DNA from 2 places in the Cellulomonas sp. URHB0016 genome. Region 2 is predicted to be linked to the other one. Evidence: riboswitches for the same ligand, from Rfam matches in the RefSeq annotation. Region 2 holds a riboswitch; the other holds the start of a gene.
What was found. A riboswitch is a leader RNA that binds a small molecule or an ion and turns the genes downstream of it on or off. The one in region 2 is predicted to bind cyclic di-GMP.

Region 1: linked by a shared signal. The riboswitch ahead of ACVW07_RS03540 (BldC family transcriptional regulator) and the one ahead of ACVW07_RS18260 (hypothetical protein) in region 2 are both predicted to bind cyclic di-GMP.

The regions. Positions count from the first base shown of each region.
Region 1 covers NZ_JBSRZU010000001.1:727,407-741,869, reverse strand. Annotated here, with positions in the region: gene ACVW07_RS03575 (TetR family transcriptional regulator) at 1-491, opposite strand, end outside; gene ACVW07_RS03570 (SLC13 family permease) at 538-1,827, opposite strand; gene ACVW07_RS03565 (CBS domain-containing protein) at 1,824-2,264, opposite strand; tRNA gene ACVW07_RS03560 (tRNA-Asn) at 2,458-2,530, opposite strand; gene ACVW07_RS03555 (hypothetical protein) at 2,600-3,112, opposite strand; tRNA gene ACVW07_RS03550 (tRNA-Ile) at 3,307-3,380, opposite strand; gene ACVW07_RS03545 (DUF1206 domain-containing protein) at 3,497-4,303, shown strand; cyclic di-GMP riboswitch class I at 4,467-4,541, shown strand; gene ACVW07_RS03540 (BldC family transcriptional regulator) at 4,557-4,781, shown strand; gene def (peptide deformylase) at 4,970-5,458, shown strand; gene ACVW07_RS03530 (DUF3145 domain-containing protein) at 5,624-6,124, shown strand; gene ACVW07_RS03525 (FMN-binding protein) at 6,266-6,682, shown strand; gene ACVW07_RS03520 (FAD:protein FMN transferase) at 6,935-7,528, shown strand; gene ACVW07_RS03515 (FAD-dependent oxidoreductase) at 7,525-9,051, shown strand; gene ACVW07_RS03510 (beta-ketoacyl-[acyl-carrier-protein] synthase family protein) at 9,143-10,393, opposite strand; gene ACVW07_RS03505 (acyl carrier protein) at 10,479-10,727, opposite strand; gene ACVW07_RS03500 (beta-ketoacyl-ACP synthase III) at 10,789-11,793, opposite strand; gene ACVW07_RS03495 (ACP S-malonyltransferase) at 11,790-12,785, opposite strand; gene ACVW07_RS03490 (PucR family transcriptional regulator) at 12,875-14,155, opposite strand; gene ACVW07_RS03485 (hypothetical protein) at 14,269-14,463, shown strand, end outside.
Region 2 covers NZ_JBSRZU010000001.1:3,984,305-3,998,767, reverse strand. Annotated here, with positions in the region: gene ACVW07_RS18340 (UbiA family prenyltransferase) at 1-212, opposite strand, end outside; gene ACVW07_RS18335 (type III polyketide synthase) at 334-1,407, shown strand; gene ACVW07_RS18330 (isoprenylcysteine carboxyl methyltransferase family protein) at 1,404-1,940, shown strand; gene ACVW07_RS18325 (NAD(P)/FAD-dependent oxidoreductase) at 1,937-2,980, shown strand; gene ACVW07_RS18320 (S-ribosylhomocysteine lyase) at 3,066-3,518, shown strand; gene ACVW07_RS18315 (5'-methylthioadenosine/adenosylhomocysteine nucleosidase) at 3,515-4,219, shown strand; gene ACVW07_RS18310 (hypothetical protein) at 4,273-4,650, opposite strand; gene ACVW07_RS18305 (LLM class F420-dependent oxidoreductase) at 4,770-5,645, opposite strand; gene ACVW07_RS18300 (acylphosphatase) at 5,708-5,983, opposite strand; gene ACVW07_RS18295 (TetR/AcrR family transcriptional regulator) at 6,062-6,667, opposite strand; gene ACVW07_RS18290 (ABC transporter permease) at 6,736-7,779, shown strand; gene ACVW07_RS18285 (ABC transporter ATP-binding protein) at 7,776-8,600, shown strand; gene ACVW07_RS18280 (ABC transporter ATP-binding protein) at 8,593-9,471, shown strand; gene ACVW07_RS18275 (glycoside hydrolase family 6 protein) at 9,590-10,897, shown strand; gene ACVW07_RS18270 (SRPBCC family protein) at 11,019-11,465, opposite strand; gene ACVW07_RS18265 (ArsR/SmtB family transcription factor) at 11,458-11,826, opposite strand; gene ACVW07_RS18260 (hypothetical protein) at 11,947-12,753, opposite strand; cyclic di-GMP riboswitch class II at 12,792-12,874, opposite strand; gene ACVW07_RS18255 (MDR family MFS transporter) at 13,001-14,463, opposite strand, start outside.

The sequences.
Region 1 (14,463 bases), 3.3 Mb from region 2:
TGCAGCAGGGCCGACGTCGTCGCGCCGAGGACCGCGCCGGCAGACGCCTCCGCGACGGCGGGATCGACGTCCTGGGAGACGAGGGCGTCGACGACGGCGGCCTGCGTGCGTGCCATGTTCTCCCAGATCCGTGCCCGGAGGGCCGGCACGCCGGCTGCCAGTCGCAGCCGCTGCCGCGACTCACGGTCGAACTCGTCCGAGTCCAGGCCGCCGAGCGAGTCGAGCAGACCGAGGCGGACCCGCTCGAGGGGCATGAGGGCGGGCGGTTGTGCCCGGACGGCCTCGGCGAGCACGGGGTCGTACGGGTCGTCCAGGACGACGTCCTCCTTGGTCGGGAAGTACCGGAAGAACGTCATGTGGGACACGCCTGCGGCCGCGGCGATGTCCGCCACCGTGGTCCGTTCGTAGCCGCGCTCCTCGAACATGCGCAGCGCGTGCGTCTGGAGCGAGCGACGGGTCTGCGCCGCTCGCGGCGTCATGGAGGTGCTCATGTTCCGATGTTAGTTAGTAACTAACATCGGAGACAAGAGTGCTCGGTCAGGTATAGCGAACCAGGACGTACGGGACGCACAGCGCGATCGAGACCGACGCCGTCGGCAGCCCGTAGCGGAGCCAGCCGCGGAACGTGAGCAGCAGCCCGTTCCGGCTCGCCACCCCTGCCGCGACGACGTTGGCGCTCGCGCCGACCAGGGTGGCGTTCCCGCCGAGGTCGGCCCCGAGGGCCAGTGCCCACCAGAGCCCTCCGTCCTTGCCGAGGTCGGGGTTCGTCTCGATGAGTGAGGCCACCACGGGCGACATCGCCGTGACGTACGGGATGTTGTCGACGAAGGCGGAGATCACGGCGGACCCGATCAGCATGACGAGCATGGTGGGGACGACCTCGGCGCCGGTGGCCTGCGCGATGCCCCCCGCGAGGGCGTCCAGGGCCCCGACCTGGACGAGCGCCCCGACGAGGATGAACAGTCCCATGAAGAACAGCAGGGTCTCCCACTCGACGTCGCCCAGCAGCTCGCGGGCCGTCAGCGGTGAGAGCAGGATCATCACACCCGCGCCGACGAGCGCCACGACTGCCGGAGCCACACCGGTCTGCCGCTGCAGCAGGAAGCCCACGAGGATCAGCCCCAGCACCACGAGGCTGCGCGCCAGCATCGGTGAGTCGGTGATCGCCTCCCGCTCATCCAGTGCCAGCAGGTTGTCGGCGCGGCCCGGGTCGCCGTGCAGCGACGACCTGAACATCGCGCGGGACATCGCGACGAACGCGAGCAGCACGACCACGACGATGGGACCGAGGTTCACGAGCACGTCGGTGAAGCTGAAGCCGGCACGGCTCGCGATGATGATGTTCGGCGGGTCGCCCACCAGGGTCGCGGTGCCGCCGATGTTGGATGCCAGCGTCAACGCGACCAGGAACGGGACCGCCGGCAGCCCGAGCCGGTCGCAGACCAGCAGCGTGACCGGCGCGACGAGCAGGATCGTGGTCACGTTGTCCAGGAACGCCGACGCCACCGCGGTGACGAGCACGAGCAGGACGAGAACCCCGAACGGGCGGCCACCGGCGACCTTGGCGGCGCGGATCGCGAGGTACTCGAACACACCGGTGCGCTTGAGCACCGCGACCACGAGCATCATCCCGAGCAGCAGGAAGATGACGTCCCAGTCGATGCCGGTCTCCGCGGAGTAGAAGGCCTGCTCCGAGCTCAGGATGCCCAGGCCGAGCACCAGGCCCGCGCCGCCGAGCGCGGCCGCGACCCGATGGATCCGCTCGGTCGCGATGAGCACGTACGCACTGACGAAGATGGCGACGCTGACCCAGCCGAAGGCCGTCATCGCGCCAGATGGCCGATGAGCTGGTGAGCCGTGACCACGCCGAGCAGGGCGTCGTCCTCGACCACCACGACGAGCGGGACGTGGGCGGCCGCCATCACCGCCGCGATCTCGACGAGGGTCGCGTCACCGTCGACGCCGTGCGGTCGCCCCGGCCGTTCCTGTGCCGCCAGCAGGTCGGACACCTGCAGGCTCGCGAGCCGGGCAGCCACCGCGTCGGCGGACGACTCGTCCCAGACGCGCCCCAGCGCCGGGTCGTCGAGCACGTACCGAGGCAGCGCGACCCGCAGCACCTGCGAGGCAGGCACCACGACGAAGCCGTCGCGGGTCCGCACGACGAGCCCCGGCAACGAGGAGGACTCGATCCGCTGGAACGCCGCGGTGAGCGGGTCCGACGGAACCAGGACGTCGACGTGCCGGGCAAGGTCACGAGCGTGCATCTGGCCAGTCTGGCAGCGCCCGGTGCGCGCTCCGGCAATCCTGGGCTCGGCGTGTGCAGGTGACCACGAGCCTGGAGACGGCAAGAGTCCCTGTGTCACGCCCTCAGGGCCGAGCGCACCCGCATGGCGTCCTGATCAGCCGCGACAGCACGAAGGCCCCTCAAAAAGGGGGCCTGGCCAGCGGTTCTACTTGCTCCCTCGACTGGACTCGAACCAGTAACCGTCCGATTAACAGTCGGATGCTCTGCCAATTGAGCTACGAGGGATCGTGCGGGAAGAAACTCTAGCAGCCCTCCAGGGCTCCGCCGGACACCCGGATCCGGTCGGCGTGAGCGTCAGCGGGGGAGGCCCACGGCATCCCGGATCTCGGCCTCGGCAGCGTCGACGGCGGCGGCCATCGCGGCGTCGCCCAGGTCGACGTTCCCGTCGGAGATGACCTGGGTGAAGAGCTCGCCGTCCTCGTCGCGCCGGAGCGCCACCCGGGCCCGGCGCCCGTCCGGGACGGACGCGGTGACGACGTGCACGACCGACTGCTGGACGCGCTCGCGGAACGCCTGGCTGAAGGTGCGGGCGGCGGGCTCCTCGGGGAAGACCAGCTGGCTCGTCGAGCCCCACACCCACCGGACCGACAGCGTGCGGGTAGCCGGGTCGAGCGTGCCGCCGTCGATGTCGCACCACGGTGACCGGGCGACCTCGGTGCGGCCGATCACGTGCAGGGCGCGCCGCGACGCGACGACCCACTGCCCGTCGGCAAGCTCGACGCAGGCGAGCACTGCGTCGCCGGGCGACAGGTCGAGCCGTGCCCGTTCGGTGGCGGGGAGGCGTCGTCGGCGGGAGAACACTGGCACCCGATCACGGTACCGGCGGGCGACGGTCGGACCGCGCACCTCCGGCGGGCGTCGGCGTGGACGGATCGCCTGACGCGCGTGCTGAGACGACCGCACGGCGGATCCGTGGTCACCGGCCGAGCGCCGGGGCCACGGGAGGGGTGTCCTGGCGGACGCCCGACGGCGCTCCCGAGGGACGACGCAGACCACGAGGGTGGGGCAGGTGGGGCTTGAACCCACGACCCACGGATTATGAGTCCGCTGCTCTGACCGGCTGAGCTACTGCCCCGAGGACGCCGCTCAGGCTACGGCACACCGCCACCGCCCACCGCTCACCGGTCGCCGACACGGCCGGGGCCTGCCACTATCGGCGCGACCACCGCTGACCGACCAGAAAGGACGCTCATGACGACGCAGGAAGCCACGCAGCGCGCGGCACGCTCGTGGGAGGTCGCCGCCCGGTCCGGGTACGCGGTGAGCGGCGTGCTGCACGCCCTCATCGGGCTGCTGGCCCTGCGGCTCGCGTGGGGCGACACGTCGAAGGAGGCGGACCAGTCCGGAGCGCTGCAGACGGTGGCACAGACCCCCTTCGGTGCCGTCGTCCTGTGGTTCGCGGTCGTCGCGTTCGTGGCGTTGGGCGCATGGCAGGCGGCCACCGCACTGCGCAGGCGGCCGGCCGGCCGGTCGTCGGGCGGCTCGTCGAAGGGTGATCGTGCGAAGGCGGCCGGGAGGGCGCTCGTCTACCTGGCGCTGGCCGGGACGTCCTACGCCTTCGCGACCGGAGGGGGAGGGTCGAGCGACCAGCAGACGACCGACGCGACGACGAAGCTGATGGACGCGCCGGGAGGTCGCCTGCTCGTGGGGGCGGTCGGCGTGGCGGTGGTCGTCGTCGGTATCTATCACGTGGTCAAGGGACTGCGGCAGCGCTTTCTGCGCGACCTGCGGTCGCTCCCCACCGGGACCACGGGGACGGCGGTGCGGTGGGCCGGGATGGTGGGGTACGTCGCGAAGGGTGTCGCCCTCGGCATCGTCGGGGTGCTGTTCGTCCTCGCCGCCGTGCACGCGAACCCGCAGGAGGCCGGTGGGATCGACGCCGCGCTCCGGACCCTCCAGGGACAGCCAGCGGGTGGAGTTCTGCTGGTCCTCGTCGCGATCGGTCTGATCGCCTTCGGCGTCTACTCGTTCGTCCGGGCCCGGTTCGGCCGGGTGTGACGACGCGCTGACCTGCGAGGACACCTGGACGAACGTCCAGGTGTCCTCGCGGAGCATCCGGAGCGTCCGGATGCGTCCGATCTCAAATCACCCGTTTGCCGACGAAACCGGTGGTCGGGTTTGTTGCACAGGTGTCCAGTTTCGGGCATAGTTCCCGGTGTCAGCGATAAACCGGCAAACCCGCTGCAAGGCGGGGACGCAAAGCCACGGGGCCTACATGGCCAGCCGAGCTACCGAACGACAGGAGAACGACATGGCTCTGTCCACCCCCCTCACGGATGCCCCCCTCTCGCAGGGTGCCCTGCTCACGCCCGGCGAGGTCGCCGTGCTCTTCCGCGTGGACCCCAAGACGGTCACCCGCTGGGCACAGGCCGGCAAGCTCTCCGCCGTCCGGACCCTCGGCGGCCACCGTCGCTTCCACGAGTCCGAGGTGCGCCAGCTCCTCACGGGCGTCCCCACGCAGCGCGCGGGCGAGTGACCCTCACACAGCTCTGACTCCCGGTCTGTCCGGGACACGACGCCGCCGGTGGTGACGACCAGTCGCCACCGGCGTCGTGCTGTCTGCAGTTCGTTGCGCCGGCCCGGAACGGGTGTCTCGGTGGTCACAGCCGCACGGACGAGCGGGGACGCGCCCGGTGAGCGGGCCGTCCGTGAAAGGATCGGCCCATGGCCATGCGAGAGATCCGGACCGTCGGAGACCCCGTCCTGCGCACGCCGTGCGACCCGATCACGACCGTCGACGACCGTGTCCGCGCGCTCGTCGAGGACCTGCTCGAGACGGTGGACCACGACGGCCGCGCCGGTCTGGCGGCGAACCAGATCGGCGTGGGCCTGCGCGCGTTCTCCTGGAACATCGACGACGAGGTGGGCTACGTGCTCAACCCCGTGATCGTGGAGATGTCCGAGGACGAGTACCAGGACGGTGACGAGGGCTGCCTGTCGGTCCCGGGCCTCTGGTACCCGACCCACCGTGCCTGGTACGCGCGCGTCGTCGGCACGGACCTGGACGGCAAGGAGGTCGTCGTCGAGGGCACCGAGCTCATGGCCCGCTGCCTGCAGCACGAGGTGGACCACCTCGACGGCCTGCTCTATCTCGACCGGCTCGAGCGCACGGTGCGCAAGAAGGCGATGCGCGCGATCCGCGAGCAGCTCTGATGGCAGGACGTCGTGTCGCTGGCGCAGCGGCCCGGCGTCCGCCATAGTGTCCACAGCACACGGTCCGAACCTGTGTGCGAGCACGCCGCGAGTCCGTGAGTCACTCCCGGGAACGGGTGCGAGGTCGTTGGGGAAGGCGAACCTCGAGCCGTTCAGGAGGACGACATGGCAGGTGCGATCACCCGCGGTGTACTTTTCGTGCACTCTGCGCCGCGCGCGCTGTGCCCCCACATCGAGTGGGCGGCAGGAAACGTGCTGTCCGCACGTGTGATCTTCGACTGGACCCCACAGCCTGCGGGCCCCGGGTTCTACCGCGCCGAGTACTCGTGGCAGGGCGCCCAGGGCACGGGCGCACGGCTCGCCTCGGCACTGCGTGGCTGGGCGCACCTGCGCTACGAGATCACGGAGGACGCGAGCCACGGCGTCGACGGCTCGCGCTGGAGCCACACGCCCGAGCTCGGGATCTTCCACGCGGCGACGGACGTCCACGGCAACGTCGTCGTCCCCGAGGACCGGATCCGCGCGGCGCTCGAGCACGCCGCCGACCCCGCCCGGCTGCGCGCCGAGCTCGACCTCGCGCTCGGGCAGGCCTGGGACGACGAGCTCGAGCCGTTCCGCTATGCCGGCGCGGGAGCACCCGTGCGATGGCTCCACCGCGTGGGCTGACGCCACGATCGAGAGGCATCCCCGCAGTTCCTGAAGCGATTCGGACATGGACAGCCGATACACGGCCCCCACCAAGGTGTGATACCTACCGTCTGGCCCACACGGACCGGGCGGTCGCCCCGGGGACAAAAGGACTTCACCATGACCACGAATCGCAGGATGCCGCTCGCGCTCCTGTCCGGAATCTCGCTCGCCACGGCTCTCGCCGGCTGCGCCGCTCAGGCCGACGCCGGTGCGGGAGACGCCACGACGAACGACAGCGGTTACGCCGACGGCACGTACCAGAGCACCGGGACCTACGAGTCGCCGGCCGGCAAGGAGACCATCGACGTCTCCGTCACCCTCGACGGTGGCGTCGTGAGCGCGGTGGAGGTCACCCCCGAGGCCACCAACCCGACGTCCAAGACCTGGCAGACCGCGTTCGCCTCCGGCGTCTCCGACGAGGTCGTCGGCAAGGCGATCGACGACGTCCAGCTCGACGCGGTGTCCGGGGCGTCGCTCACCACCGGGGGCTTCCAGGACGCCCTCGACCAGATCGCCGCGGATGCCCGCGGATAGCACCACGTTCGACGCGATCGGCACCCGGTGGACGATCAGTGCCGACGGGCCGCTCGACGCCCGCACGCTGGCCCGCGTCCACGACCGTATCGCCACGTACGACGAGACCTGGTCGCGGTTCCGTGACGACTCGCTGGTCTCCCGGATCGCCCGGGAGGCCGGCACGTACCTGCTGCCGCCGCCGAGGGACCGGCCCTGCTCGACCTGTACGACCGGCTCGACGAGCGCACCGGGGGAGCGGTCACCCCGCTCGTGGGGCGCAGCCTGGTACGGCTCGGCTACGATGCCGCGCTCACGCTGCGCCCCTCGGGACCGCCGCTGGCCGCGCCGCGCGACGTCGTGGTGCGGGACGGGGAGGTCCTGCACGTCGCCGAGCCGGTGCTCCTCGACGTCGGGGCGGCGGGCAAGGGGCAGCTCGTCGACCTTGTCGGCGCCGAGCTCCGCGCGTGCGGTGTGCAGCAGTTCCTCGTCGACGCCGGAGGGGACCTCCTGCACGCCGGCGACCGCCCGGCTCGGGTGGGTCTGCGTCAGCCGGGCGACCCGACCTCCGTGATCGGCGTCGTCGAGCTGCAGGACGCCGCGTTGTGCGGGTCGGGCGTGGACCTGCGGAGCTGGGGCGACGGGTGGCACCACGTGCTCGACGCCCGCACCGGATGGCCGGTGCGGGACGTCGTGGCCACGTGGGTGGTGGCGGGGACCGCGATGGAGGCCGACGGTCTCGCGACCGCACTGTTCTTCGCCGACCCCGACCGGCTCGAGGTGGCGTTCGACCTGACGTACGTGCGCGTGCACGCCGACGGGACCGTCCGGTACTCGTTGGGACTGCCCGGAGAGGTGTTCGGATGACCAGGGTCGATGCGTGGCTGGGCCGCGTGACGATGTACCGGACGGTGTCGCTCGCGCTCGGGGCGGTCGTCGCGGTGGCCGCGGTGCTCTCCGCGGCGGGCGTCGTGCACGTGGACCTCGTCGCGCTCCTCGTGTCCGTCGTGGTCGCGGTCGGCGTCGTCCTGCTGCTGAGCCGCGCGTGCGGTGCGCTCTGGAAGACGCGGGTGCACACCGAGTCGTCGGTGATCACCGGTCTCATCCTCGTGCTCCTGTTCCGCCCGGGCCTCGACGTCCCCTCCCTGGGTGGGCTCGCCGCTGCCGCGGCCGTCGCCGCGGTGTCGAAGTTCGTCCTCGCGGTGCGCGCTCGCCACATCGCCAACCCTGCGGCTGCGGGCGCCCTCGTGGTCGGGGTCCTGTCGACCTGGCTCGGTGTCCTGCCCCCGATGTGGTGGGTCGCGACACCGGCGCTCCTGCCCGTCGTCGCGGCCGCCGGGGCCGTCGTCGTGCTGCGCACCCGCCGCGCGCTGCTCGTGGCGACGTATCTCGGAGTCGCCGTGTCGGCGGTCGTGATACGGCAGGTGGCGGACGGCACGGCACCTGTGGACGCCCTGTGGAGCACGATCACGTCGCACCCGCTGCTGTTCGCCGCCGCCTTCATGGTCACCGAGCCCCTGACGCTGCCGCCGCGACGATGGCAGCAGCTCACCGAGGCCGCGCTCGTCGGACTGCTCACCGCCGTGCCGTTCACCCTCGGGCCCCTGTGGAGCACTCCCGAGCTCGCGCTCGTGGTCGGCAACGTCCTGGCGTTCTCGGTCGGGCAGCGACGAGCCGTGCGGCTGAGGGTGGTCGGCCACCGGCAGGTCACGGGCGCCGTCCAGGAGGTGGCGTTCACGAGCGAGCGGGCCCTGCGGTTCCGGCCAGGCCAGTGGATCGAGCTGCACCTGCCGCACGACGGGACCGACGGTCGCGGGTCCCGCCGGGTCTTCTCGGTCGCGTCGCCGCCCGGTCCGCGCCACGGCCCGTCCGGCGGCGTCGCCGTGGCGTTCCGGGTCACCCCGGCACCCAGCTCGTTCAAGCGCACGCTGGTCGCGCTGCCTCCGGGCGGCATGGTGCGAGCCACCGCCGTCGGCGGCGACTTCCTGCTGCCCCGACGCGCCGACGTGCCGCTCCTGCTCGTCGCCGGCGGCATCGGCATCACGCCGTTCGTCAGCCAGCTCGGCGCGCTGGCCCGGTCCGGGGAGCGTCGCGACGTGGTGCTCCTGCTGCTGCTGAGTCCTGGCGACGAGCCGCCCTACGTCGAGGTCATGCAGGCGGCGGGCGTCAAGGTGGTCGTCGTGGCGCCGCACCGTCCCGCGTCGCTGCCCGAGGGTTGGCGGTACGTGGCGGGCCCGCTGCTCACCGACGAGGCCGTGGAACAGGTGCCGGACGCGCACCGGCGGCTCGCTTACGTGTCGGGCCCGCCCCGCATGGTGGTGCACGCCCGGCGCACGTTGCGCCGCGCCGGCGTACGTCGGGTCCGGACGGACGCTTTCACCGGGTACTGACGGCAACGCCCGGGCGACGGCCGCGACGTGCGGTCCAACGGCGAACGACGACGGCTCGGCACCTGGTGCGCAGGTGCCGAGCCGCGTGGCGTCAGACCGAGGCGACGACCAGGGCCACGTTGTGCCCCCCGAACCCGAACGAGTTGTTGACGGCGGCGATGTCCCCGTCACGCAGCGTCCGCGGCTTGTCCCGGACCAGGTCTAGCACCAGCTCGGGATCGGGGTTGTCCACGTTGATCGTCGGGGGCGCCAACCTGTCGTGGAGGGCGAGCACCGTGAAGATCGTCTCGAGGGCGCCGGCACCCCCGAGCAGGTGGCCGGTCATCGACTTGGTGGCCGAGAGGGCGACGTGGTCGGCCTCGTCGCCCAGCAGCCCCCGGATGGACCGTGCCTCGATGAGGTCGCCGACCACGGTCGACGTCGCGTGCGCGTTCACGTGCACCACGTCGGCCCGTGCGATGCCGGACTCCTCCAGGGCCTGCTTCATGGCGCGGACCTGGCCGTCGCCCGACGGCTCGGGGGACGTGATGTGGTACCCGTCCGCCGACAGGCCGACGCCCGCGATGCGCGCGTAGACCCGGGCTCCACGGGCTGCTGCGTGCTCCGCGCTCTCCAGGACGACGACGCCCGCACCTTCGCCGATCACGAACCCGTCGCGGTCGACGTCGTACGGCCGCGACGCGCGCTCCGGGTCGTCGTTGCGCAGCGAGAGCGTGCGGGACGCGGCGAAGGCGGCGATGGGCATCGGGTGCACGACCGCCTCGGTACCGCCGGCGATGACCACGTCGGCGCGTCCTGACCGGATCATCTCCGCCCCGTAGCCGATCGCCTCTGCACCGGACGCGCACGCCGAGACCAGCGCGTGGGCGCCGGCGCGTGCGCCGAACTCGAGGGACACGTACGCGGTCGGGGAGTTCGGCATCAGCATGGGCACGGTCATGGGGAGCACCCGGCGAGCGCTCTGCGGCTTGGCGAGCAGACCCTCCCAGGCGTCCAGGATCGTCTGGATGCCGCCGATCCCCGAGGAGACCACGGAACCCAGCCGGTCGCCGTCCACCTCGGGCGAGCCGGCGTCGGCCCACGCCTCACGGGCCGCGATGACCGCGTACTGCGCGGACGGGTCCATCTTCTTCATCTCGGGCCGCGTCAGGATCTCGGCCGGGTGGACCTTGATGGTCGCCGCGAACTCGACCGGGAGGCCGAAGCGCTCGACCCAGTCGTTGTCGAAGGGCCGTGCGCCGGACTCGCCGTTCAGGGCGGCGGACCAGGTGCTGGGAACGTCACCGCCCAGGGGCGTGGTGGCGCCCAGGCCGGTCACGACGACGTCGGGTACGTGGGTCATCGGTGCTCCAGGTCGGCGGTCAGGACGACGGTCGGGTCCCGGCGGGCGGGGGCTCCGCCGGGACCGACCTGCAGGGTGGGCAGGCTCAGGCCTGTGCGCCCGCGATGAAGGAGACGGCGTCGCCGACGGTCGCGAGGTTCTTGACCTCGTCGTCGGGGATGCGCACGTCGAACTTCTCCTCGGCGAGCGTGACGATCGTCATCATCGACAGCGAGTCGATGTCCAGGTCGTCGGTGAAGGACTTCTCGGGCAGGACGGAGTCGGTGGGCAGGCCCGTCTCCTCGCTGACGATCTCGGCCAGACCGGCCAGGATCTCCTGCTCGCTGTACGCCATGGGGTTTCTCCTCGTATGTCGGGTGCTGCTGATGGGTCGGACGAACGGTACAGCGAGCCGGTCAGGGCAGGACGACGACCTGGGCGGCGTAGACGAGGCCGGCGCCGAAACCGATCTGCAGCGCGAGCGCGCCGCTGGACACCTGGCCCTCGCGGAGCAGTCGCTCGGTGGCCAGCGGGATGGACGCGGCCGAGGTGTTGCCCGTGTCGGCGATGTCACGGCCGACGACCACGGTGTCGGGCAGCTTCAGCTGCTTGATCATCTGGTCGATGATCCGCATGTTCGCCTGGTGGGGGATGAACGCGTCGATGTCGTCCGCGGTCACGCCGGCGGCGTCCATCGCCTTCTGCGCGACGGGCGCCATCTGCCAGACGGCCCACTTGAACACCGACTGGCCCTCCTGGCGCAGCGTCGGCCAGCCGGCGCCCTCGTCGCGCGTCGCGAGCCACGAGTGCGTCTGGCGGATGGCCTGTGCCTGGCTGCCGTCCGAGCCCCACACCGTCGGTCCGATGCCCGGGGTGTCGGACGGGCCGACGATGACGGCACCGGCACCGTCGCCGAGCAGGAAGGAGATCGAGCGGTCCGTCGGGTCGACGAAGTCGCTCATCTTCTCGGCCCCGATGACGAGGACGTTGCGTGCCGTGCCGGCGCGGACCAGGGCGTCCGCCTGGCCGATGCCGTAGCAGTAGCCCGCGCACGCCGCGGAGATGTCGAACGCCGCGGCCGGCGTCGCGCCGATGCGGTCGGCGATGATCGCGGCACCGGCCGGCGTCTGGTGGAAGTACGTGACCGTGGACAGGATCACCGCGTCGATGTCCGCCCCGGTGAGCCCGGCGTGCTCCAGCGCCGCCCGGGCGGCCTCCTCGGCGAGGTCGAGGACGTCGGTGCCGGCGCCCGCGCGGCGACGCGTGACGATCCCTGTCCGCTGGCGGATCCACTCGTCGGACGACTCGATCGGGCCGACGAGGTCGTCGTTGGTCACGACGTTCTCACCGCGCGCCCCGCCGATGCCGAGGATGCGGGTGTGCGCGGGGCCGGTGGCCTGCGTGAGGGTCGGTCGGGTCACGACGGCTGCTCCTGGGGGCTGGCGAGGGAGGACGTTGCGGTGCGGGGGCGGCCCTGCCGCCTGAGCAGGTCGCGCGCCGCGTCCAGGTCGGCGGGGGTCTTGACGGCGACCGTCTCGACCCCGGGCAGCGTACGCCGGGCCAAGCCGGTCAGCACGCCTCCCGGTGCCAGCTCGAGCAGCCCTGTGACGCCGAGGGCCAGCATCGTCTCCTGGCACAGGTCCCAGCGGACCGGGTTCGCCACCTGGGCGACGAGCAGCTCGAGCGCGCGGGCGCCGGACGGTGCGACCGTGCCGTCGGCGTTGCTGAGGAGCGGGACGACGGGCTCGCCCGGCGTGACCGTGTGCGCGGCGGACCGGAGCTCCTCGACCGCCGGGGACATGTGCGACGTGTGGAACGCCCCGGCGACCTGCAGCGCCACGACGCGGGTGCGGGCCGGGGGAGCGGCGGCGAACGCCGCGAGCGCGTCGAGGGTGCCGGCCGCGACCACCTGGCCGCCACCGTTCACGTTGGCGGCCACGAGGCCGTGGGCGTCCAGCGCTGCGAGCACCTCGGCGGGATCGCCGCCGAGCACCGCGCTCATGCCGGTCGGCGTGGCTGCGGCGGCCCGGGCCATCGACGCACCCCGGACCGTCACGAGCCGCAGGGCCTCGTCGTCGGTCAGCACGCCCGCGATCACGGCGGCCGCGAGCTCGCCCACCGAGTGCCCGGCGGTGACGTCGACCGATCCGGCCGCGGACGGCCCGAGCGCCGCGTCCGCGTCGACGTCGAGCACGGCCCGGAGCGTCGCGAGCGCGGAGGCCACGAGCAGCGGCTGCGCCACCGCGGTGTCCCGGATCGTGTCCGCGTCGGACGTGGTGCCGTGCACGACGAGGTCGAGACCGGTGGTCCGGGACGCTCGTTCGATCGATGCGGCGACGGTGGGCAGCTCGAGCCAGGGGCTGAGCATGCCGGGGGACTGTGCGCCCTGACCCGGGCAGACGACGACGAGCACCCGACCACCTTCCCCCGGCCGTCGCACGGTCCGGGCCTACGGCGGGCACCAACCTTCGGCGGCACCCTTGTGCGTGTCCTACAAACCGGTCAGACGGCAGCGGCGCCGTTCGCGCCGGCAGCCTCCAGCCGGCCCAGGGCCAGGGCCGTCTGCAGCACGTACGACTCGCGGGCGTCGAGCGGGTCCCAGCCGGTGACGTCGGCCACCCGCCGCAGGCGGTAGCGGACGGTGTTGGGATGCACGTACAGCGTGCGGGCGGCGGCCTCGAGCGAGCGGCCCGTCCCGAGGTAGGCCGAGAGCGTCTCGAGGAGCGCGCCCTGGGTCGCGGCGAGCGGCGCGTACGCCTGGCTGACGAGGACACGACGTGCGGCCTGGTCGCCGACCAGCACCCGCTCGGGCAGCAGCTCGTCGGCCTGGACCGGCCGGGGAGCCTGCTCCCACGCAGCAGCGGCGAGCAGGCCCGACAGCGCCGCGCGGGCCGACCGCGCGCTGTCCGTGAGGTCGAGGACCTCCGGGCCGATGACGACGGGCCCCGGGCCGAACCGGTGCAGCAGGCTCATCGCCGCCGCACGCAGGTCCCCTTCGCCGCCGAGGAAGATCACCAGCCGGTCGCCCTGGATGCCGACGAGCGCGTCGTCGGCCGCGCGTCGGGTGGCGCGACGCAGGTCGGCGGCCCGGAGCTCGTCCAGCGGTGCGGCGGTGGTGCCGACCATGACGAGCGTCGACCCCCGACCTCCCCATCCGATGGCCGCGACCCGGGAGCGCAGCGAGTCGTCCACGTCACCGCGGACGAGAGCGTCCACGACGAGCGCCTCGAGGCGCGCGTCCCACGCGCCGCGCACCTCTGCGGCCCGGGCGTAGACCTCGGCCGCCGAGAACGCGACCTCGCGTGAGTAGCGGAGCACCGCCTCACGGAGCTCGCGCTCCTCGCCGGGCGCCGCGAGCCGGTCGCTGTGCGTCTCGACGACGTCGACCACGACGCGGACGAGCTGGAGCGTGTGCTGCAGGGAGATCGACCTGGTCAGCTCGGTCGGGGCCGCCGCGAAGATGTCGCTCACGCCGTGCGGCGGACGGGTGGGGTCGGCGAACCAGGTGACGAACGCGGTGATGCCGGCCTGCGCCACGAGCCCGACCCACGACCTGTCCTCCGCCGGCAGTGCCCGGTACCACTCCAGGTCCTCGTCGAGCCGGCGCATCGCCGCACCGGCGAGGAGCCCCGCGCCGTCGCGCACGCGGCGCTGCGTCTCGGCGCCCGTGCGGGCGTCGAGGGGCGCGGTCCGCAGGCGCGCGGAGGAGGACACGCGGGGGGCGGCGCTGGTCCCGGACGGCGTCGCGGCGGTGCTGTCGGCCTCGGGCGGGGTGGTCGGCATGGGGCGAGCATAGGAGGCGGCTTGTGGGAAGTCGACAAAGGCCCGCATCGGGGTGTCCCTTCTCACGAAGGGCGCCCGGGTGCGATCCGGCCTCCGGCGGATAGGGTCTCGACATGGCCTTGCTGCCCCGACTGCGCCAGCTCATGCGGCGACCGTCCTCGGCGTCGCGCGTCGGAGCGCGACGACCGACGAAGGCCGCGCGGCGCGGGGACACCCTGCACGAGGACGCCCTGCGCTCCATGCTCAGCGACGACCCGAACAACGACCGGGCGTTTCGTGCCCTGGCTGAGATCGTGCGCCGGCGTGCC
Region 2 (14,463 bases):
TCGCGGGCGGCGTCGACCCAGTCGTTGGACCAGCCGACCGAGAGCTGGCCGGCGAGCACCGCGAGGGTGACGAGCACCGCCGTCCGGGCCGGCGCGCCCGCGCCGAGCGCCATCGCCGCCGCGAACAGGGTGACCGCGACCGTCGGGCCCGGATGGCTCGCCAGGGCGAGGTGCAGGAGCGCGCGCCGCGGTCGCACGTCCACCTGCGTCATGGCCCACCTCCCCGGTTCCGCGCCATCGTCGCAGGTGCCGGGGCCGGGCCGACAGACCGGGCGGCCGGTCGTGGGCGTCGGCCCGGGCGACGGACCGGACATCGCGTGACACGATGCCCCCATGGCGCGGATCGCCTCGATCGCCCCCGTCCTGCCCCCGTACTCGTACCCCCAGTCCGACATCACCGCCGCCATCGCCCCGCTGCTCACCGCTGACCCGCGGCGCCGGGCGGTGGTCGAGCGGGTGCACGCCGGCACCGGGATCGCGACGCGGCACACGGCGCTGCCCCTCGACGCGTACGCGTCCCTGACCTCGTTCACCGACGCCAACGACGCGTTCCTGCGCGAAGGGCTCGCGCTCGCGGGCGCGGCGTGCCGGCAGGCCCTGGACGACGCCGCCCTCACGCCGGCCGACGTCGACTTCGTGCTGTTCACCTCGATCACCGGCATCGGGGCCCCGTCGCTGGACGCGCTCCTGGTCGACCATCTCGGGCTGCGGAGCGACGTGCGCCGCATCCCGGTGTTCGGGCTCGGGTGCGTGGGCGGGGCCGCGGGGATCGCGCGGGTGCGGGACTACCTCCAGGGCCACCCGGACGACGTCGCGCTGCTCGTCTCCGTCGAGCTGTGCTCGCTCACGCTGCAGCACGGCGACGACTCGATGGCCAACGTCGTCTCGACCGGGCTGTTCGGCGACGGTGCGGCCGCCGCGGTCATGGTGGGCGCGGCCCGAGCACCGCACGTGGGCGGCGTGGACGTGGTCGACAGCCGCAGCGCGCTGTACCCGGACACGGCCGGGATGCTCGGCTGGGACATCGGTGGCACCGGGTTCCGCATCGTGCTCGCCGCCAGCCTCGCGGACGTGGTCGAGCGGCACCTCGGGCCCGACGTCACGGACCTGCTCGCCGCCCACGGCCTCAAGGTCAACGACGTCGACACCTGGGTCGCGCATGCCGGCGGCCCGCGGATCCTGGAGGCCGCCGCGCGGTCGCTGGACCTGCCCGACTGGGCGTTCGCGGCGAGCTGGGACTCCCTGGCCCGGGTCGGGAACCTGTCGTCCGCCTCGGTGCTGCACGTCCTGGCGGCGAGGATGCGTGAGGGTGACCACGTGCCCGGGTCCGCCGGGGTCCTGTTCGCGTTCGGGCCGGGCGTGAGCGCCGAGGCCGTCCTGCTCCGCTGGCCCGAGGAGGCCGTGTGACCTGGTACGACGCGTTGCTGCTCGCGGTCGCCCTGGAGCGCCTCGCCGAGCTCGTCGTCGCGTCCCGGAACGCCCGGTGGGCGTTCGCACGGGGCGGGGTGGAGAGCGGGAAGCGGCACTACCCGCCGATGGTGGCCCTGCACACCGCGCTGCTCGCCGCGTGCTTCATCGAGGTGCACGCCGCCGACCGGCCGTTCCTGCCCGTGCTCGGGTGGACGGCGTTCGTCGCCGTGCTCGCCGCGCAGGGGCTGCGATGGTGGTGCATCAGGACGCTGGGCCCGCAGTGGAACACCCGCGTCATCGTGGTGCCCGGGGCGGACCTCGTGCACCGTGGGCCGTACCGCTGGCTGCGCCACCCCAACTACCTGGCCGTCGCGGTCGAGGGCGCCGCGCTCCCGCTCGTCCACACCGCGTGGGTCACGGCCCTGGCCTTCACCGTGCTCAACGCCGTGCTGCTGCTCGGCTTCCGCATCCCCGCCGAGGAGCGCGCGCTCCGCGCGGCCGACCCCGCGGTCCGTACGACGCACCGATGACGTCCGACGTCGACGTGCTCGTCGTCGGCGGCGGTCCCGTGGGGCTGGCCGCCGCCATCGAGGCGCGGCTCGCCGGGATGTCGGTGGTCGTCGTCGAACCACGTGCGACTCCGATCGACAAGGCGTGCGGCGAGGGCCTGATGCCTGGCGCGTTGGCCGCTCTGGCCCGGCTCGGCGTGGATCCGGGCGGGCACGTGCTCACCGGCATCCGGTACGTGTCGGGTGAGCGGGTCGCCGACCACCTGTTCGGCGGTGGTCCGGGCCGGGGTGTGCGGCGGACGACCCTGCACGCGGCGCTCGCCCGGCGGGCCGAGGAGCTCGGCGCGCGGGCCGTCGCCGGGCGGGCGGGGGTCGTCCAGCAGGACGCCACCGGTGTGACGGCGGCGGGCGTGCGCGGCCGGTGGCTGCTCGCGTGCGACGGCCTGCACTCCGTGGTCCGCCGTCACGTCGGGCTGGACGCGCCGTCCGGCCAGACGCCGCGACGGCGCAGGTTCGGTGTCCGCCGGCATGTCCGGGTGCCGCCGTGGTCGGACTTCGTCGAGGTGCACTGGGGCCGCACCGCCGAGGCCTACGTCACGCCGGTGTCCGACGACCTGGTCGGGATCGCCCTGCTCGGCCCGCCGCGCACCGATGTCGACGGCACGCTGGCGGCCCTCCCCGCACTGCGCGACCGGCTCGCCGGCGCACCGGTCGTCGGCCCGACGCGGGGTGCCGGCCCCCTGCGGCAGCGCACGACGGCCCGCACCGCGGGACGGGTGCGTCTCGTCGGCGACGCCTCGGGATACGTCGACGCGCTGACCGGTGAGGGCCTGCGCGTAGGGCTCGCGCAGGCGCACGCGGCCGTCGCGACGCTCGGCTCGGACGTCGCCCGGTCCAACGCGGCCTACGAGCGCGCCTGGAGCGCCGCCACCCGGGACTACCGAATGCTCACCTCCGGCCTGGTGTCGGCCGCGGGTTCGCCCCTGCGCGGCGGGATCGTGCCCCTCGCGTCCGCCCTGCCCGCCCTGTACGGCGCGGTCGTCGAGCGCCTCGCCCGCTGAGCGGACGCCCGTCCGCCGCACCGGGCGGGCGAGGGACAATGGGCCATTCCCGAGCCGAAGGATCTGAGCCGTGAACCAGCCCCGCATGAACGTCGAGTCCTTCAACCTCGACCACCGCACCGTCGTGGCCCCGTACGTCCGCCTCGCCGACACCAAGGTGCTGCCCGCGGGCGACGTCATCCAGAAGTTCGACGTGCGCTTCACGCAGCCGAACGTGGCCCACCTCGAGATGCCGACCGTGCACTCGTTGGAGCACCTGTTCGCCGAGCACTCGCGCAACCACTCGGACCGGGTCGTCGACTTCTCCCCGATGGGCTGCCAGACGGGCTTCTACCTGATCCTGCAGGGCGAGTGGGCCCACGACGACGTCCTCGACCTCGTGCAGAGCACGCTGCAGGACATCACCACCGCCACCGAGGTCCCCGCCGCCAACGAGGTGCAGTGCGGCTGGGGCGCGAACCATACGCTGGCCGGCGCCCAGGAGGCGGCTCGCACGTTCCTCGCCGCACGCGACGAGTGGAGCCAGGTGACCGCGTGATCGCCGTCGACGCCGTCATCGTCACGGCGATGGCCGACGAGGCCGCGCCGTTCGTCGAGCGCGCGGACTTCGTCGGACCCGCGACCCGCGTGGGTCACGCCGAGCACCGGATGGCCACCCTCGCCGGGCGACAGGTGCTCCTCGTGACCTGTGGCATCGGCCTGGTGAACTCCGCGACGGCCGCTGCGGTCGCGATCAACGCGACCCACCCGCGGGCCCTCGTCAGCGCCGGCTCCGCGGGCGGCGTCGGGGTCGACGTCCGGGTCGGCGACGTGGTCGTCGGCTCGGAGTACCTGTACTCGGGTGCCGATGCCCGGGCGTTCGGCTACTCGCTCGGCCAGGTGCCGGGGATGCCCGAGGTGTACGCCGCCGAGAAGGCGCTGCACGACGCCGCCGCGACGGCCGCCGTCGACCTGACGGTGCACTCGGGCACGGTGCTGTCCGGCGACGCGTTCATCGACGCGACCCGCGTGGACCGGATCCGCGAGTCGTTCCCGGGAGCGCTCGCCACGGACATGGAGTCGGCGGCCCTCGCCCACACGAGCCACCTGTACGGCGTGCCGTTCCTGTCGGTCCGCGGCATCTCGGACCTGTGCGGCCCGGTCGCCGGCGTGGACTTCCTCACGCACGTCGACGACGCGGCGGACCGGTCCGCGTCCGTCGTGATCGAGGTGCTGCGCTCGCTCGACGCGACCGGCTGAGGGTCCTCCGTCGGCCTGACGCAGGCCTGTGCACGCCCCCGGTCGGACGCGCGTCAGGCGCGCGTCAGGAGCCAGAGAATCGTGTCGTGGATGTGCTTGGCCTTCTCGTCGCCGCGGAACGTGGCCTCGCGGACCGTCGCACCGGCCGTGATCGCGATCGAGGCCGAGGCGAAGAAGCGGCCGAACATCGACTTGTCGGAGAGGAACGACACCGACGAGACGGACTTGATCGGCAGCGACGTGACCGCTGACTTCCCTCCGACGAACGAGTTGTCCTGGAGGATGACGCGCAGGTTGGTCACGGCGACGAAGCCCGTGCCGGCGCCGGTGCAGTCGTAGACGGCGAAGACCTGCTCACCCTCGATCAGTCCGGCGAGGATCTTCTGCAGCTGGTCCGGCTTGTCGTGCGGGATCGTCGTCTGCTGGCTCATGGCTCGGTGGCTCCTTCAGGGGACGGGAGCGGACACGTCCTGTGCATGTCCGGCCCCCGAGACATCGGGATGTCTCGTCGAACCCTTGATGGGACCTCTCCCACATCGGCGGCCCGCGGTCACAGGTCGCGGAGCCGCTCCACCGCCTCCGGCGTCACCGCGTCGCGGACCCACGCGGACAGGCTGGTCGCCGGTGGCCGCAGGATCACCGTCTCGACGCCCAGCGCGGCGTACGGCGCGAGCTGGTCGACGAACGCGCCGACGTCCCCTGCGATGAGCGCTTCGCTGCCGTGGAGCATCGTCACCCGGATCGTCGAGTAGTCACGGCCGACGTCGTCGCAGTGCGCCCGGAGCACGTCGAGCTTGTGCGCGACCTCGTCGGGCGAGGTGGCGAACAGGTTGCAGGCGTCGGCGTACCGGGCGACGAGTCGCAGCGTCTTGCGCTCTCCACCGCCGCCGACCAGGATCTCGGGCCGCCTCAGCGGGAGAGGGCGGCACAGCGTCTCGGCGAGCTGGTAGTGCGTGCCCTCGTACGGTCCGTCGTTCTGCGGGTCCCACATCTGACCGGCGATCTGCAGCGCCTCCTCGAGGCGTTCGAACCGTTCGGCGAGCGGCGGGAAGGGGACGCCGAGGGCATGGTGCTCGCGGTCGTACCAGGCGGCGCCGATGCCGAGGGTGGCCCGTCCGCCGGAGAGCACGTCGAGCGTCGCGACGGTCTTGGCGAGCAGCGCCGGGTACCGGTAGGTGACGCCGGTGACGAGCACGCCGAGCTGGGCCTGCGAGGTGACCCCCGCGAGATAGCCGAGGGTCGTGTACGCCTCGAGCATCGGGTCCTCGGCGGGGAAGCCGGCGCGCTCCATCTGGAACCAGTGGTCCATCACCGAGATCCACGAGACGCCGGCGGCCTCGGCAGCGGAGGCCGTGTCCGCGAGCTCCTGACGCAGCTCCCCCGGTTCGACGGAGTCGAAGCGCATGAGGTGGATGCCGACTCGCATGGAAGATCCTTTCTCGATGGTGCTGGCAGCGTGCCGGTTGGAGTGCGCTCGAAGTCAAGCCGCTACGGCCGGATCTCGAACGCGCGCAGGTGCTCCGGCGGCTCGTCGTGCTCCTCCACGTCGGTGACCGCCGCGCCGGCGGGACCCCGTCGCGCCCAGAGGACGAGCGCGTCGACGACGTCCTGCTCGCCCTCGAGGACAGCCTCCACGGACCCGTCGTCGCGGTTCCGCACCCAGCCGTGGGCGCCACGCCGGTCCGCCTCGCGGGCCATGGACCAGCGAAAACCCACACCCTGGACCATGCCGTGGAGCACGAGCCGGCGCCGCGTGGTCCCCATGCGGCCACGCTGCCACGGCCCAGGCGCACGCACGAGCCGGCGTCGCGCGGCCGGAGGGCCCGCCCGCAGGCGCCGGCGTCAGCCGAGGCGGTCGTCGAGGTAGTGCCGCAGCACGGGCGCGATCGCGGCGGCGACCGTCTCGGGTGACGCGGACGCGAGCGGCTCCACCGCGATGACGTACCGCGCCATCATGAGGCCGAGCAGCTGGCTGGCGAGCAGGGACGCGCGCAGCTCGGGCGTGTCACCGCCGAGCTGTGCGGCCACGGGTGCGAGCACCTCGCGCACCAGGAGGTCGCGGAGCAGCGGCGCGGCGGCGGGCTCGGTGGCGGCCGCCCGGATCAGCGGCACCATGCGGGACCGGACCGCGTCCGTCTCCATCTGGGCCACGACGAACGCGGCGAGCCGGTCGGGCAGCGTGGCGGGGTCACCGGTGCTGCGCAGGTCGGCCAGAGCGACCGCCGGTCGGATGGGCAGCTCCACGACCTGCAGGAAGAGCTCCTGCTTCGATCCGAACCAGTGGCCGACCAGCTTCGGGTCGCAGCCGGCCTCCGCGGCGATGCCGCGCACGGTCGCGCGGTCGTAGCCCAGGTCCGCGAACTGGCGCCTGGCGGCCGCGAGGATCGCGTCGCGGGTGGTGCTCGGCCCGCGGCGGCGCCCCCGGCGGGCGGGCTCGCTCTTGACCATGACACCCCACCCTCGTAGATTTCCACACACGTGGATATTTCTCCCGATCGTACGACGAGGGAGTCGACATGCGGGCCATGATCCTCAAGGAGTTCCGCGAGCTGCGGCGCGACCGCCGCACGCTGGCGATGCTGGTGGTGCTGCCGGTCGTGCTGCTGGTCATCTTCGGGTACGCGGCGAACTTCACGATCGACACCATCGCCACCCAGGTGGTCGGGCCGCAGGCGGCGGCGGTGGCCGCAGCACTGCCGGAACCGTTCGACGTCACCGGCACCGACACCGCTGCCACCACGCAGGACGCCCGCGACCTCGTGCAGGACGACGTCGCCGACGTCGTGGTCGACACCTCGACGACCCCGCCCACCGCGTTCGTCGACGGGTCGAGCCTCTTCGTCGCGCAGACCGCCGACGCGGCCCTCGGCCGGGCCGGTGACCAGGTGAGCGTCGAGATCCTCTACAACCCCGACCTCGAGACCTCCTGGGTCATGGTCCCGGCGCTGGTCGGGCTCATCCTCACGTTCATCGGCACGATCATCACGAGCATCGGGCTGGTCCGGGAGCGGCAGGCCGGCACCCTCGAGCAGCTCGCCGTCATGCCGTTCCGGCCGTCCGACGTGATCGTCGGCAAGATCGCGCCGTACTTCATCCTGGCGGCGATCGACATGCTCCTGGTGACGGTCCTCGGCGTGTGGATCTTCGGCATCCCGTTCAACGGCAGCCCGTGGCTCTTCGCGCTCGGCGGCGCCGTCTTCCTGTTCGTCGTCCTCGGCATCGGCGTGCTCATCTCGACGGTGTCGCAGACCCAGGGGCAGGCCATCCAGACGGCGATCCTCGTCCTCATGCCGCAGATCCTGCTGTCCGGCTTCATCTTCCCGCTGCAGGCCATGGCCCCGGCGATCCGCTGGATCGGCTACTGCCTGCCGCTCACGTACTTCGTGAAGATCTCCCAGGGTGTGATGCTGCGCGGCTCCGACCTCGCCGCCCTGTGGCTCCCGTTCACGGTGCTCACCGGCATGGCACTCGTCGTGTTCACCGCCGCCGTGCTGCGGTTCCGCCGCGACCTCGCGCCCACCACCGGCCGCGAGACGCCCGTGGAGGCGGTGAACGCATGACCGGACCGACCTGGGGGCTGCAGGGCGTGACGGTGCGGTACGGCCGGACGACGGCCCTGGACGACGTGTCGCTCGCGGCCCCGTCGGGCGCCGTCGTCGCGCTCGTCGGGGGCGACGGCGCGGGCAAGACGACCCTGCTGCGCGCGTTCGCCGGCGCGCTGCGGCCCGAGACCGGCGCCGTCACCTCCCCGCCGTTGGCCGAGACCGGGTTCATGCCGACCACGTCGGGGGTGTGGCGTGAGCTCACGGTCGACGAGAACGTCTCGTTCGTCGCAGCGGCCTACGGGGTGCGGGGCGCCGAGCTGCGACGCCGTCGTGACGCGCTCCTGACGACGGCCGGACTGGAACGGGTGGGCGGGCGGCTCGCAGGGCACCTGTCCGGCGGGATGCGCCAGAAGCTCGCGTTCTGCTTGGCGATGCTGCACCAGCCCCGGCTGCTGGTGCTCGACGAGCCGAGCACGGGCGTGGACCCGGTGAGCCGGGTGGACCTGTGGCGGATGATCTCTCAGGCCGCGGCCCAGGGTGCGGCCGTCGCGATGGCGACGACCTACCTGGACGAGGCCGAGCGCGCCTCGTCGGTGCTCGTGCTGGACGCCGGTCGGGTGCTGCTCTCCGGCCCTCCGGCGGACGTCGTCGCGCAGGCTCCCGGGGCCGTGTTCCGGACCGAGCGGCCCACCGTGCGCGAACGCGCGTGGCGTCGCGGTCGCGAGTACCGCGAGTGGTCGCCGGACCCGACGAGCAACCTCGGCACGCGGCTCGTCCTCGACCTGGAGGACGCCGTGATCTCGGCGTCGCTCGCGAAGGAGGCGGCCCGTGCCTGACGCCCTGGTCTCCGTCGAGCGCGTGACCCGCCGGTTCGCGGACGTCGTCGCGGTCGACGACGTGACCCTCGAGGTCGGGCCTGGCGAGATCGTCGGCCTCCTCGGCGCGAACGGTGCCGGCAAGACGACCGTCATCCGGATGCTGCTCGGCCTCGTCCCGCCGACGTCCGGCGTGCTGCGCCTGTTCGGCGAGCGACCTTCTCGCCGGACGCGGCAGCGGCTCGGCTACGTGCCGCAGGGCCTCGGGCTCTACGACGACCTGACCGTCGACGAGAACGTCGCGTTCGTCGACCACGCGTTCGGCTCGCCGACCACCAGCCTGCCCGCCACGCTCCTCCCTGTCCGGGGTGAGCTCGTCGGCACGGTGGGGCTGGGCCGGCAGCGCCAGCTCGCGTTCGTCACGGCCTTGTCGCACGCCCCGGAGCTCCTGGTGCTCGACGAGCCGACGTCCGGCGTCGACCCGCTGGCCCGCGCCCGGCTGTGGGACGCCGTGCACGACCAGGCGGAGCGCGGTGTGGGGGTGCTGGTCACGACGCACTACATGCACGAGGCGCAGCAGTGCGACCGGCTCGTGCTCATGTCGCACGGCCGCTGCGTCGCCACCGGCAGCGAGCGCGACATCATCGGGGACACGACGGCCGTCGAGGTGCGCACCGAGCGGTGGCAGGAGACGTTCGTCGCCCTCGACGCGGCTGGTCTGCCGGTGACGCTCGCGGGGCGGCACGTGCGGGTCGCCGACGTGCCGGCCGCCGCCGTGCGGCACGTGCTCGACGACGCAGGGGTCGACGCGCAGGTCGTCGACGTGCCGGCGACGCTCGAGGAGGCCATGACGGCGCTCGACCGGGTGATGCTGGGCGCCAGGCGATCCTGATCGATTGGTACCCCTTGCGGTCGTTCGTCCAGGTCGTCATGCTCGGCAGGTGGTGCCCCGGCTCGCTGGAGGCACCTGTACGGCACCGGCCATCCGACAACGACGTAGGAGCTCCCCCGTGGCCAGATCTCTGTCCCGCCTCCGCACGACCCTGCTTGCCACGGCCGTCGTGGTAGCGCTCCCACTAGCCGCCGCCCTGCCCGCCTCCGCGCACGGCGGACCGGCGCACCCCCCGCAGCCTCCCCACCACCCGAAGCCGCCGGTGACCCGGCTCTTCACGCCGCCGCCGAACGACGGCGCCGTCACGCAGATCAAGCAGCTGGTCAAGTCCCACCAGCTGTCCGACGCCGCGCTCGTCACCAAGATGGTCGCCACGCCGTCCGCCGTGTGGTTCACGTCCGGCTCGCCGCAGGACGTCCGCAAGTCGGTCGAGAAGACGATGAAGCAGGCGAAGCAGACCCACTCCGTCCCCGTGCTCGTGGCGTACGACCTCCCGTTCCGGGACTGCTCGCAGTACTCCGCCGGCGGCGCCGCCGACACCGCGTCGTACCTGGCGTGGATCGACGGCTTCGCCAAGGGCATCGGCGACGGCGAGGCGATCGTGCTCGTCGAGCCCGACGGGCTGGGCATCATCCCCTGGTACACGTCGATCACCGGCGCCCAGGAGTGGTGCCAGCCCGCCGAGGCCGACCCCGCGACCGCCGCGAGCGACCGCTTCGCGCAGGTCAACGGCGCCGTCGACCGGCTCGCCGCGCTCCCGAAGACGTCCGTGTACCTCGACGGCACCCACTCCGGCTGGCTCGGGTCGGGCGACGCGGCCGACCGCCTGCACAAGGCGGGCGTCGAGCGCGCCGACGGGTTCTTCCTCAACGTCTCGAACTACCAGGTGACCGAGAAGCTGCAGAAGTACGGCTCCTGGGTGTCGCAGTGCCTCTGGTACGGCACCAACGACGCCGAGGGCGGCTGGCGGCTCGGCCACTTCGACTACTGCGGCAGCCAGTACTACCCGGCCGACCCCAACGACTTCAGCACGTGGGGCTTGACCGACCAGTGGTACCTGGACAACGTGACCAACGCGGCCAACCCGCCGAGCAGCCCCGACGCGCTCGCCGGCTTCGTCATCGACACCAGCCGCAACGGACAGGGTCCGTGGACCGCGCCCGCCGACCACCCGGCCGGTGACGCGCAGGACTGGTGCAACCCGCCGGACCGCGGCCTCGGCCTGCGCCCGACCACGAGCACCGGCGTGCCGATGCTCGACGCCTACCTGTGGGTGAAGATCCCGGGTGAGTCCGACGGCGAGTGCACGCGGTGGGACCCGGCCGGTGGCATCGACCCGGTCCGCGGGTACGCCGACCCTGCGGCGGGCTCGTGGTTCCCGCAGATGGCGCTGGAGCTCGTGCACAACGCGAACCCGAGGCTCTGACGCGCGTCCGTCCGGCGACGACGTGACTTCGGGGTGAGAACGGCAGCTCTGACTGCCGTTCTCACCCCGAAGTGCCGCGCTCACGCCCCGGGCCCCGGGGCCGGTCGCCCGGGCCCGGGGATCAGGCCACGTGCTCGGCGAGCACCTCGAGTGCCGAGACCCAGCCGTCGTAGTAGCTGCCGTCGCCGGGTGCGCCCGGCACGCCGTCGAGCCGGAACGTCATGCGCGTCCGGTCGCCCAGGTCGTCGAGCGTCACGGTCGCGACGGGCGCCTCGTCGTCGCCGGGGTCGCCCCACGTGAACACGAGCCGCTCCGGCTCGACGACCTCGCGGTACACGCCACCGGTGGGGTACGCGGTGTCGTCGGGCGCGACCATCGTGTAGCGGTACTCGCCGCCCGGTCGCAGGTCGACGGCGACGGACTCGCGCGGCGTGGTGAGCCCGCGCGGGTGGTACCAGTGCGTCATCTCGTCCGGGTCGGTCCATGCCCGCCACACCGCCGCACGTGGCGCGTCGAGCACCCGCGTGATCGTGAACGTCTTCTCCATCGTGCGGTTCTGCTCACTCATCGGTTCTCTCCTCCTGCGCCCGTGAGGTCGCCGGGGCGTCGCGCGTCGCGCGGAGGCGGTCCTCCAGGAGGTCGAACCGCTCGTCCCAGTACCGGCGGTGCCGGTCGACCCACGACGCGATCTCGTCGAGGGGCTCGGTCCGCAGGGCGCACGTGCGCCACTGCGCGGTGACGGTCCGCTCGATGAGGCCGGCGGTCTCCAGCACCCGCAGATGCTGGGAGATCGCCGGGCGGCTCATCGCGAACGGCTCCGCGATCTGGCCCACCGTGGTGGGCCCCTGGGCGAGGTGCGTGAGGATCGCGCGCCTCGTGGGATCGGCCAGGGCCGCGAACACGATGCTCAGCTCGTCCCGGTCGGCCATGTAAGCAACTCCTTAATTAAGGAATGGCTTCACGGTAGGTGGGACAGGAGAAGGCGTCAAGGGCAGCGCACACGACAGCGAGGCCACACCCCAGGGGTGCGGCCTCGCTGCGTGCGTAGGTCAGCCGACGACCGCGGGCGTGATCGGGAGCGGGACCGAGTTCACGAACAACGCCACCGGGCCGGTGGCCGCAACGGCGCCGTACGCGGGTGTGCCGTAGGAAGCGGGACCCTCGAGCAGGAGACCTGCCACCGGGTCGTGCGCCACCAGGTCGTTCGTCAGGTCGGTGACCCCGGGGTTGCCACCGAGGCAGTCGGCCGGGTTCTCGCCGGGCTCGGCCTCCCAGCCGCCCCAGACGACCTCACCGAACGTGTAGTCCCCGAACGACCAGTCACCGTACGACGCCGCACCCCACGAGACGTCCCCGGACGCCGTGAACGAGGGCCCGGCGGCGTAGCCCTTGAGGTTGAAGCCGGTGAACTGGTTGGCCTTGCGGGCCTCGTAAGCGACGTCCGACGCCAGGACGCCGCTGAGGGCGCCGGCCCGGCTGCCCGCACGGGTGCCGGCACGGGTGCCGTCGCTCACCCCGGCGCGCTCACCGTCACGGTGGAAGGACTTCTTGCCGGTCACGAGCGTGCATGTCACGTCCTGCGAGACCGTCTGGCTGGCGAGCTGCTGCCCGGTCTGGCTGACGCCCTGCGTGACGGACTGGGCCGCCGCCTGCCGGCTGGTGAAGGTCAGGGACTCGGCGTTCTTCTGGAGGACGGCGTTGTTCCACCCCAGGGCCGTCTGGACGTCGCCCTTGCCGACGAAGCCGGCGCCGGACGCGGCGTCGAGCGTGACGGAGGCCTGTGCGGCACCCGCGCCGGCGACGACGAGGGTGGACGCGCCGAGGAGGGCGAGGGATCGACGGACGGTCGTGCGCATGTGGTGCTCCCAGCTGCGAGTCGTGTGCACGGGGATCGGGTGCACAGCGCCGGGTTCGCCACTAGCTCCCTCGGGCCCAGGCGACCAGGTACAGGACCGAGATCAGTGCTTCGCTGGCACGAACCATGGCAGAAGCGGACGATCCGGTGGTCCCGGGACGCCACGGTTCACTCCAACGAGGACCGACCCTCACCGCGTTCGGCCCACGACGAGGGTCGACACTCACCAGGTCGGCCCAGTGCGCCCGTCAGACGGCCGCGACCTCGCCGACAGCGCGCTCCGCCTCGTTCGCGGGCGCCTCGTGCGCCTGGTGCGCGCCATGTCCTCCGGGACCGCCACGCACGGCGAACGCCGCCGGGATCGCCAGCAGCGAGATGCCCGCGCCCACCAGGAACGCCACGTGCGCTCCCCCGGCGGTCGCCTCGACGACATCCGCACCGCCGCGGGCGAGCGTCGCCGCCTGCGCGGTGAGCACGGTGACGAACAGCGCGGTCCCCGCCGCGCCGGCGACCTGCTGGACGGTGCCGACCACGGCGCTGCCGTGCGAGTACAGGCGACCCGGCAACGAGCCGAGGGCCGACGTGAACAGCGGCGTGAACATCAGGGCGAGACCCGCGCTGAGGATCACGTGCGCCACCAGCAGCAGCCACGGCGAGCTCGTCGCGGTGAGCAGCGTGAACGCCCACGCACCGGCGCTCACGATGACGGCGCCGGGCACGAGGAGCACCCGCGGCCCGAACCGGTCGAACCCGCGGCCCACGCTCGGCGCCAACAGGCCCATGAGCAGCCCGCCCGGCAGGAGCAGCAGCCCGGTCTGCAGCGCGTCGAGCCCGAGCACGACCTGTGCGAAGAGCGGCACCAGGATCAGCGTGCCGAACAGGGACATCATCGTGATCGCCATGACCCCGACAGCCACGGCGAACGCAGGCGTCGAGAAGGTCCGTAGGTCGAGCAGCGCGTCGTCGACCTTCTGGAGGCGCAGCTGCCGGGCCACGAACACGACGAGCCCGACGACGCCGACCCCGAGCGCGACCCACGTGGCCGTCGCGACGCCGGTCGTGGCGGCCGCGCCGAGCCCGCTCAGCCCGTAGACGAGCCCGCCGAACGCGAGGGCCGACAGGATCACGGACGGGACGTCGACCCGGGCACGCCGCGGCTCCGTGAGGTTCGGCAACCGGGCCGCACCGAGGGCCAGGGCGCCGAGCGCCACCGGAAGGACGAGCACGAACAGCCACCGCCACGGCAGCACGCTCAGCACGAGCCCGGAGATCGTCGGGCCGAGCGCCGGCGCCACCGAGATGACGATCGAGATGTTCCCCATCGTCCGGCCACGGCTCACCGCCGGCGTCACGGTCATCACGGTCGTCATGAGCAGCGGCAGCATGATCGCCGTGCCGCACGCCTGCACCACGCGGCCCACGATCAGCACCTCGAACCCGGGCGCGAGCGCGCACACGAGCGTGCCGAGGCTGAACAGACCCATCGCGGCCAGGAAGGTGGTCCGGGTCGTGAACCGCTGGATGAGGAACCCGGTCACAGGGATGACGACCGCCATCGTGAGCATGAACGCCGTGGTCACCCACTGGGCCGTGCTCGCCGGGATCTCGAGGTCCGCCATCAGGTGCGGCAGCGCCACGCCCATCACGGTCTCGTTGAGGATGACGACGAACGTCGAGATGAGCAGCAGCCGCACGGCGAGGCGGTCACGGG